DNA from 2 places in the Paenibacillus sp. FSL M8-0228 genome. Region 1 is predicted to be linked to the other one. Evidence: predicted binding sites of a transcription regulator. Region 1 holds the regulator's gene; the other holds the start of a gene.
The links. Region 1 encodes LexA, which represses DNA repair genes until DNA is damaged. Its sites were predicted from a motif close to CGAACATATGTTCG; they were not measured.
Positions count from the first base shown of each region.

Region 1 (4,216 bases):
TTTTGGATCAACACCTGCTTCACGGGAGCCTGTTTGACACGCTGCATCAAATGCCTCTTCTACACTACGTTCATCCCACAAAAGGGTATCATCAAGATCAAACATTACCGCCTGAATCGTCATCTGAATTATCCACTCTCTTTCCACAGTATATGTACGCCTATTTGCTTGATTAAGCATTTGAATCGTTATGTGTGCCCATATTAAGCAAGCGGCCGTAGCATGTTATATGAAATAACATCATACGGCCTTTGTTACAGAGCTACAGGCTAAATCAGTTATTTCTTGTCAACCTGTATCTGATTGGATAGCGCAAACTTCTCAAGTCGCTCTGCAATGGCATCCGTGTCATAGCGACCTAATGATTTTGTGAAAATAAAATTACCACCCTTACCTTTTCTTTCAACGGTTACGTAACCCTTTTCAATCTTGATGGCTTTCATGTCCCCAGCGGTCATTGGACGTTCCCTACCACCTTTCAGCATATAGAGAGTATCCTTTCCCACTTTCAGATAAGGACGACGGATAAAAAAGATAACAGCCAGCATCAAGTACAGGCCGAATACAAGCCAATCCATCCCTCGCATACCGGTCTTAGTCAAAAAGTAACTCATAAGCATGTACAATACAGAAAGACCAGCCAGCATAATTGGCACAGTAATGTTACGTCCACGGAAAATATCCATTGCAGAACCTGCGCCGCTAATGGTTTGAATACCTTGCTTTTTGCGCGATTTATTTAAATGCGCTGTGTTTTTGCGTACTTTTCTTTCAAATGATCGGGCCATCTCTCAATTCCTTCCCAGATATATTACATTAAAACAATTGCCTCAAAGCTGATCTATATAGATACCATGAGAGGTACCTAAAACAAAAGGCAAATTGCAGGCTTGGGCGCTTTAACAACATTAATGCTTCAGCCCGTCATTTCCCTTCGATGTATCATCGTCCACAAATTCAATCGTTTCTAGCTGCTGCCGAAAATTACGGCGAATGTTACCTAAATAAATTTCCCGAAGGTTGGCACGTTCTGTGGTTTCCTCTTCTGTTAATCCCTCGGATTTTGCTTTGCGCGCTAATTCATTAATGCGCTGTACCAAGCTGTCTATATCCAAATTGTGTCCCCTCCATAAAAGCAAAGATATAATACACTTTGACATGTAGAAAAGAGCTTGTCAAGGCTCCCGCATTACGCTCCCTGACAAGCTCTAATAGTCTATAGATCATAAGTCAGGAAGCTTGAGTACCTGACCTGCCTGCACTCCCCGATCCTCTAAACCGTTAATCCGCACAATTCCTTCTATATATACCCGTGTATCCATTCGTTCCGGTTTATGATTCGCGGCAATCTGCCACAACGTATCCCCAGGTTGTACTGTCAGTTTAGTCACTTCTTCCTTGGAAGCTGAAGGAGCCGCGAAAACCGTAAGTACACCTGCTCCTGCAATCCAAGCAACAATCATTATAATAAGAAGCTTAAGTAAAAGAGTATGGGTAATAATCTGCATAAAACGCGCCCTACCCTCTTTTCGGGTCTCCTGTAAATTTTCTATATTCATTGGAAAAATACTTTGATAGGTGCTATATTTCATCATGGTTGTGTCCTCCAAACGTTTGTTCTTATGTTTTCACAATATAACACGAACGTTTGTTTTGTTCAATAGAAAAGAGAACAAAAGTTCGCAATTATTTTTAGGGATTATTTAGAACTTATGTTTGTACGAACGGAGGTTCTATGCTATAATTTTCCCAAACGTTACTAAATGGGGTTGATACGGTATGTCTAAGATTTCGAGCCGCCAGCAGGCCATTCTTGAATTTATCCGCAATGAAGTGCGTCTAAAGGGATACCCCCCTTCTGTACGCGAAATAGGCGAGGCTGTCGGATTGGCCTCCAGTTCTACGGTTCACGGTCATTTGGATCGTTTAGAGAAAAAAGGACTCATTCGCCGCGATCCTACAAAACCACGGGCTATTGAGTTACTCGGTCAAGACGAATCGGATAACAGCAACTTGATTAATTACTCCATTAGTCGTGTCCCCGTCGTCGGCAAAGTAACCGCTGGTCTTCCTATTACGGCGACAGAAAATATTGAAGATTACTTTCCTCTTCCCCAACACTTTGTTGGTGAGGATAAAATATTCATGTTATCTGTTGTAGGCGAAAGCATGATTGAGGCTGGGATTGCTAACGGAGACTATGTAATCGTACGTCAGCAGCAGACCGCTGATAATGGCGATATTGTTGTAGCTATGACAGATGAAGACGAAGCTACAGTTAAAACCTTCTACAAAGAAAAAGATCATATCCGGCTTCAACCTGAAAATCCAGCCTTTGAACCGCTTCGTCTGACACACGTCAGTATTTTGGGCAAAGTTGTAGGACTCTTCCGGGACTTCCACTGATTTCTCGTTCTTCCTTCCCCGTTATTCTATCCCCTAATACAAAACCGGCTGCCTAGGGCAAGCCGGTTTTGTATTGTTATTATGCTTACTATGTATCTCACAACTATTCTTTCCTTTTAGCAACCTATTCCTATTGTATCTACTATAAAATCAGCCTCATCATCTCAAATAATCCCCCACTGATCTTGAACAGCTATACTGTTATGGGCAAAACTAATAGATCGTTCTTTCTTTTAGCTAAATATGGTATATTAATTACTCATAGCTCTGTAGGAGGAATTAAATGAAAAAAATAATAATTTCAGCGTTTGTTATGATATTTATCGTCATAAGCTGTGCAGTTCCAACAATGGATCATTTGTATGCAGAAGAGAAATCACACATAACAACCTACGATCGTATTCAGTACATACAAATACTCATCCATTTCAGGTATTTAGAAAAGCAACTTGAAGCTGTAATTTCCGAAAGAAATAATTACCCAGAGGCCAGCCAAGAATATAAACAGCTCTCAGAACAACTGAATCATATTCTTGCCCAAGAGGCGTACTACGAAAAAAAACTTAACACCCTTAATAGTAAATAATTTTCATACAAACTGCATATTATCTTTATTCTACACATTAGACTCATGCCGACCTGCCTGTAACATCTCCTGCAACGTAAAGTTGAAAAGGCGAAGACAGGTTCGCATGAGTTTTTTTGTTAACCTTTAGGGATATAGGTACTAGCTTCTTTTTGCTTCTAATAGATTTATGCTGATACATTACTATCACAATTGACATATGTATATAGCAGAACTAAGCAAAGGAGATATGCAGATGATCAGAAATAGAGTTAAAACGTATAAGCATCGCATCGGGAAAAACAGATATCTGGTCGTTAAAGTCTTTCAAGCCGCAGCTGCTAAAACAGGAAGCGGAAATGCACTAGCAACCAATGCCTTGAATATCAAAATTTCCAAGCGTAAGCATAAACGCCACTAAGATTCAACCGCACCTTCATTTCTTGAAGGGAGGTGATATTATGAGCAGAAGACATTGCAGACGTGATTTAAGAAGAAGAAGATTGAACATCCGTTCCAATCAAAGAGCCACTGCACGTGCAAGAGGTAACGCACTGGCTGTTAATTTGTTTAGCGTAAACGATAGACAACGCAGACGTTAATAATTGTTTCCATGCAAAAAGCGGGAGGAATTCTTCCTGCTTTTTTGTGTTAAACAGCACACCTAACTACTGCTATGAATCATTTAAGCAAGCGAAGGGGATCTAAAATATCACACATAGTTGAACAGTCGCTACCATTTTACTCTTTTTATAAATCTAACAGACAGGAAAACGTGGTTCTCTTTAAGAATAGTGTGCATAGAGAAATTAAACCAGGAGGAGACAAGCCATGATAATTAAATTGTCACTTTCAAATATGGGGGATTTTAAGAAGTCAAATGAGAATAACGGCTTTATAGTGTCAGGAAGGATTATACCTAAATACGAGAACAACAATTGGACATATATAGAAGAAAGTTTTCCCGAACCATATTTTAAACAGTATGAGGATGATGACGTCGATATCAGTTATATTAATGAACAAGGAAAATCTATTTTCTTATATTATGATGAGAACGACTGTGTTGGGAAAATTAAACTTTGTACTAATTGGAACGGCTATGCTCTAATTGAGGATATTGCCGTTGCTAAAGACTGGAGACACAAGGGAATCGGAGCAGCCTTATTGAGTAAAGCAACCGAGTGGGCTAAGCAGAATAATCTTGTTGGCCTTATGCTTGAAACACAGGATGTGAATGTTTTA
Region 1 is NZ_JBBOXA010000001.1:3,203,166-3,207,381, forward strand. Features, by position in the region: gene MKY98_RS14105 (HAD family hydrolase) at 1-123, opposite strand, end outside; gene MKY98_RS14110 (hypothetical protein) at 279-788, opposite strand; gene MKY98_RS14115 (DUF896 domain-containing protein) at 909-1,115, opposite strand; gene MKY98_RS14120 (LysM peptidoglycan-binding domain-containing protein) at 1,224-1,592, opposite strand; gene lexA (transcriptional repressor LexA) at 1,780-2,406, shown strand; gene MKY98_RS14130 (hypothetical protein) at 2,690-2,992, shown strand; gene MKY98_RS14135 (hypothetical protein) at 3,228-3,392, shown strand; gene MKY98_RS14140 (hypothetical protein) at 3,433-3,573, shown strand; gene MKY98_RS14145 (GNAT family N-acetyltransferase) at 3,803-4,216, shown strand, end outside.

Region 2 (4,216 bases), 630 kb from region 1:
CCGTACAGACGACGGCTCGTTTCCTTCTGCATTTCGGCATGGTTCTCGTAAAAAAGTGAGGTCAACAGCTGACGCAGCTTGTCCTTCTCACGCCCTTGCTGGCTGGCATACCAGTTATATACCTCCCACCAAGGAGATAAAATGTCACCGCCACGTCGCCATTGTCGTAATTGCGCAATAAGCTGCGGCAAAGCCTCGGACGGATGAGAAGCATACTCCCATTGCGTCGTCCAAGCATCCCCAGGCAAAGGGTATCCAGCCAGTGGGCGTTCGTCCAGACTAGGAAACAATTGCCGCACATGTCGTACTAACTCAGACGGCAACAATGACTTGCCTTCTTCATCAGTCACGGCATAGCTCATCCACAGGCTTCTACCGGCTGAAGTAAGGGCCGTATAAGCGAGAAAACGTTCGTCCAGCAGACGTCTTGTCATATCCGGCGCCAGCTCTACGCCTCGTTCGTTTAATGCCGTACGCTCCTGCTCATTCAGCACACCGTCCTCATGGAACACAGCCGGCATCACACCTTCGTTCATACCTAGCACAAAAGCATGTTGAATACCGGTCACACGTGTACGATCCGTGTTTCCGACTAGAACCTGATCCAGAGCTGGCGGAACAAGTCCCATACGGAATTCAGCCAATCCCGTTTCCAGCACACCCGCAAACAAAGAGGTATCCAGCCTCTCGTCACCCATCATTTCGACGATTTGATCCAGTAGTTCAAGCACTGCATCCCATACCTGACGATGCTCCTTGGCCTGCTCAGGATTTCCTGCTTCCTCTGCCTGATGAATGAAGGCGTCCAGCTTGTGGCCAATTTCTGCATCCTCCAGTAACAGATATACCGCTTCACACTTCTCAAGTGCAGTTCGTGCCTTGCCCACACGTTTCTCAAACGCACGTAAAGGCGTCACGATTACATCCCGACACAGCTCCATCAAATCCAACGTTTCATCCCGCCTACGGTTCCGTTCCTGCTCCTCCAGCTCCAGTGACAAGCTGGGCACAGCCTGCCACGGGCGACCGTCTGTCCAACGGCTACCTTGTATTCCGCAGGCCAGTACATAGTTTTCCAGACGATCCATCTCCTCGCGGCTCACCCGACCATCCAGCGGCAGGAGAAGATCTGTTTTGACCGCACGGAATACATCCTCATATCGCCAGCGTCGCTGCACGATATCCAGTGAAGCCCGAATCAATTCCACTAAGGGATGATGCAATACACTTCTCCGCTGATCCAGAAATACTGGAACCTCATATTGTTTGAATATCGGTTCCACCCATGACTCATAATCTTCAATATGACGCACAAACAGGGCCATCTCCCGATAACGCGCGCCCTCATCTCGGGCTAAACGACGCATTTCGCGTACAGCACCTTCCAACTCAGCGCGGCGATTCGCCGCAGCATACAGTTTTATGCCTTCCGGCTGTTCTTCTGTCCACTGCTCTCGTAGCTGCTGCAGCCGCATCCGTTGTTCCTGATTCCGTAACCCTGTACGATATTCAAAGTTAGCCTCCAAATACGCCAACGCCGGACGCTCCTTAAATCTCGGCGGCGGATCAGGGCGAAGTAATTGTGTCTGCGTCTCTATCATCAGCTCGTCTGCCATTCCTTTGAGCTTTACATACGTAGCCGCCGAAGGATGAAACAAATCCAGCTCATGCGGAAGCTGTCCGCTCTCGTAGCTGCGGTTGCAAGTCAGCGCCACTGTCAACGAAGAGGCATGCAGCATAAGTTGCTCCACCACTTTATATTCATGTGGTGTAAACCTACGGTAGCCATCCATCCAAATGTCTGCTCCACGCACAAGGGAAGACTCTGCAATCTGTTCTGCCAGCATGCGCAGCGTATCTTCACCGTCAATATATTTAAGCGTCAGCTCTCGTTCAAAATCCTCGTAGATTAGACTGATATCTTTGAGCTTGCCGCGCAAAATCGGAGTTGACTCTCCAGCAGCGTTCATTCGCTCCAGTTGCTCGGGTACAGACCGAGTATCATTTCCATACTGCTTCAGCTCCGTGAACAATGTATTCAACCGATCCACAAAGCCGAGCTGGTCTCCCGAATCCTTAAACAAACTCAGTTCATCCTTGCGACGACGAATAATTTTATATAAAAGCATCTTCTTGCCTTCTTCCGTTACAGGCACCAGCGCTGAACCCCCGGTTTCCTGCATAACTAAATAGGCAAGACGGTGAAATCCCATCACTTGGGCGCGCACCGACCCCTGAATACCGTTTCCGGCTTCTGTAAGTAACGCATGCTCAGAAGCAAATGACGATTGCTCCGGTACAAGTAACAGCATAGGCTTACCTAGCGGCTCCTCGCGTAACAAAGACGTCATTTCATTGCGGATTAACGTACTTTTACCACTCCCAGAGCGGCCAATCAACAAACGGACCGACATGATGCGGCCTCCTTTCCAACGAACAACATTCTATTAAACAGTATAGCATATCAGGCAAGAGAGAAAAGAACGTACGTTTGCCATGTTGTAGCAATTCTTTCTCCCTCTAAAAAATAAATCAGTCCCGCAGATTGGCTTGGTGCACGCCTTCTCTACAGGACTGATTTATACCTAAAACGAGTTTATTTTACCTATTTAATCACCAAAAGGGCGATTGACTTTGACTTTGTATGAAACTACAACTGTGTCCGGCTGCGCACCTCAAAGATGGCGAATTTCAAGTAATGGCCTTCCTCCACACCCAAAATTTGAGGATGGTCCTTACCAGCTGCTCTCCAGTCTACCAGACGAAGGATTTTGCCGGCATCTGCCGCTGCTTCCTTAATGGTGTCCAAAAACAACTCCGGCCGCATGTGGAACGAGCAACTCGCTGTCACCAGATAGCCGCCCTCATTAACGAGCTTCATCCCGTGCAGGTTGATATCTTTATATCCACGTGTAGCCCCTTTGACAGCGTTCTTCGTTTTGGCAAAGGCTGGCGGATCAAGAATGACCACGTCAAAGGTGCGTCCGCCACCCGCTGTCAGCGGCTTAGACGTATCTCCTTTGCCCCCGGCTCGTGCATTGCGTTCCTCTACACCTTTCACCTGATTGCGCAAATATTGAAAAGCATCGTCGACGACAAACTCGACGCGTTCCTCAAAACCGTTCAGCTTGACATTGTCCCGCGCACTTTCAATCGCATGCTCAGAAATATCAAGACAAGTTACTTTTTTAGCACCATATTTACAGGCATTGAGCGTAAAGCTTCCCGTATGTGAAAAACATTCCAATACGGTTGCGCCGTCCCAGAATGGGAATTCAACAACCTTACCACTTTTATTCACTGGCTTCATGACCGTTGTGGCAGCGTCCCCTGAGTCTGTAGCAACTTCTTGTAGCGTAATTCCACTACGTGCTCCCCAACCTGTCATCAACGGTGCTATGGCCGCACGATTTTCACGCTGGTCAAAGAAATAACCCGTCTTCTGGCCCTCTACGATATCAACCTTGATGTGCAGGCCATTTTCCGTCACCACTACATGACGCGGGCAATCACCGTACAAAGGACCCTTCGTTTGTTTCAATCCTTCCAGCTCTCGGATGGATACATCACTGCGCTCATATATACCAACAGGACCCAATACTTCAACGAGCGCATCCCTGATTTCTTCCCTGCGCCGATCCATGCCAAGCGTTAACAGCTGCACAACCAACACATCACCAAAACGGTCTACAATCAGTCCAGGCAAAAAATCAGCCTCGCCGTACACCAACCGATAAGCGTCTCCCCCGGTCACAAAACGTTCGCGGTGCTCCAGACATTTGCGAAAGCGTTGGGCAAAAAAGTTTTGATCCATCGCTTCCAGCGGCTCATAGGACATCACACGCACTGTAATTTGTGAAGCCGGATTATAGTAACCTGTCGCCAAATAACGCCCCTGATGGTTAACAATACTGACCAAATCGCCTGCCTCTGGGTCTCCTTCGATCTTGGCTATTTCGTTTTTAAACACCCAAGGGTGTGCGTGCTCCAGCCTTTTTTTACGGCTGCGTTCTAATATTACTGAAGGCAAAATCCTTCACTCCCATTCTTGGATTACTCAAAGTGTTAAAACGTTGTTCGATAGGGGCGCGGCTCTGCGGATCATTTGATCTTACGATCGCTGTTGCACGGGGATTCTTTGGATTTTATAAATGATTTTAATGGTAAGAATCCCCCTAGGTTTATACTTCCGAAGCAGCTTTCCTTTGGAAAGCTT
Region 2 is NZ_JBBOXA010000001.1:3,830,479-3,834,694, forward strand. Features, by position in the region: gene addB (helicase-exonuclease AddAB subunit AddB) at 1-2,414, opposite strand, end outside; gene MKY98_RS17075 (class I SAM-dependent rRNA methyltransferase) at 2,651-4,030, opposite strand.
Region 2: the regulator LexA is predicted to act here: its motif matches at 2,481-2,494, upstream of addB (helicase-exonuclease AddAB subunit AddB).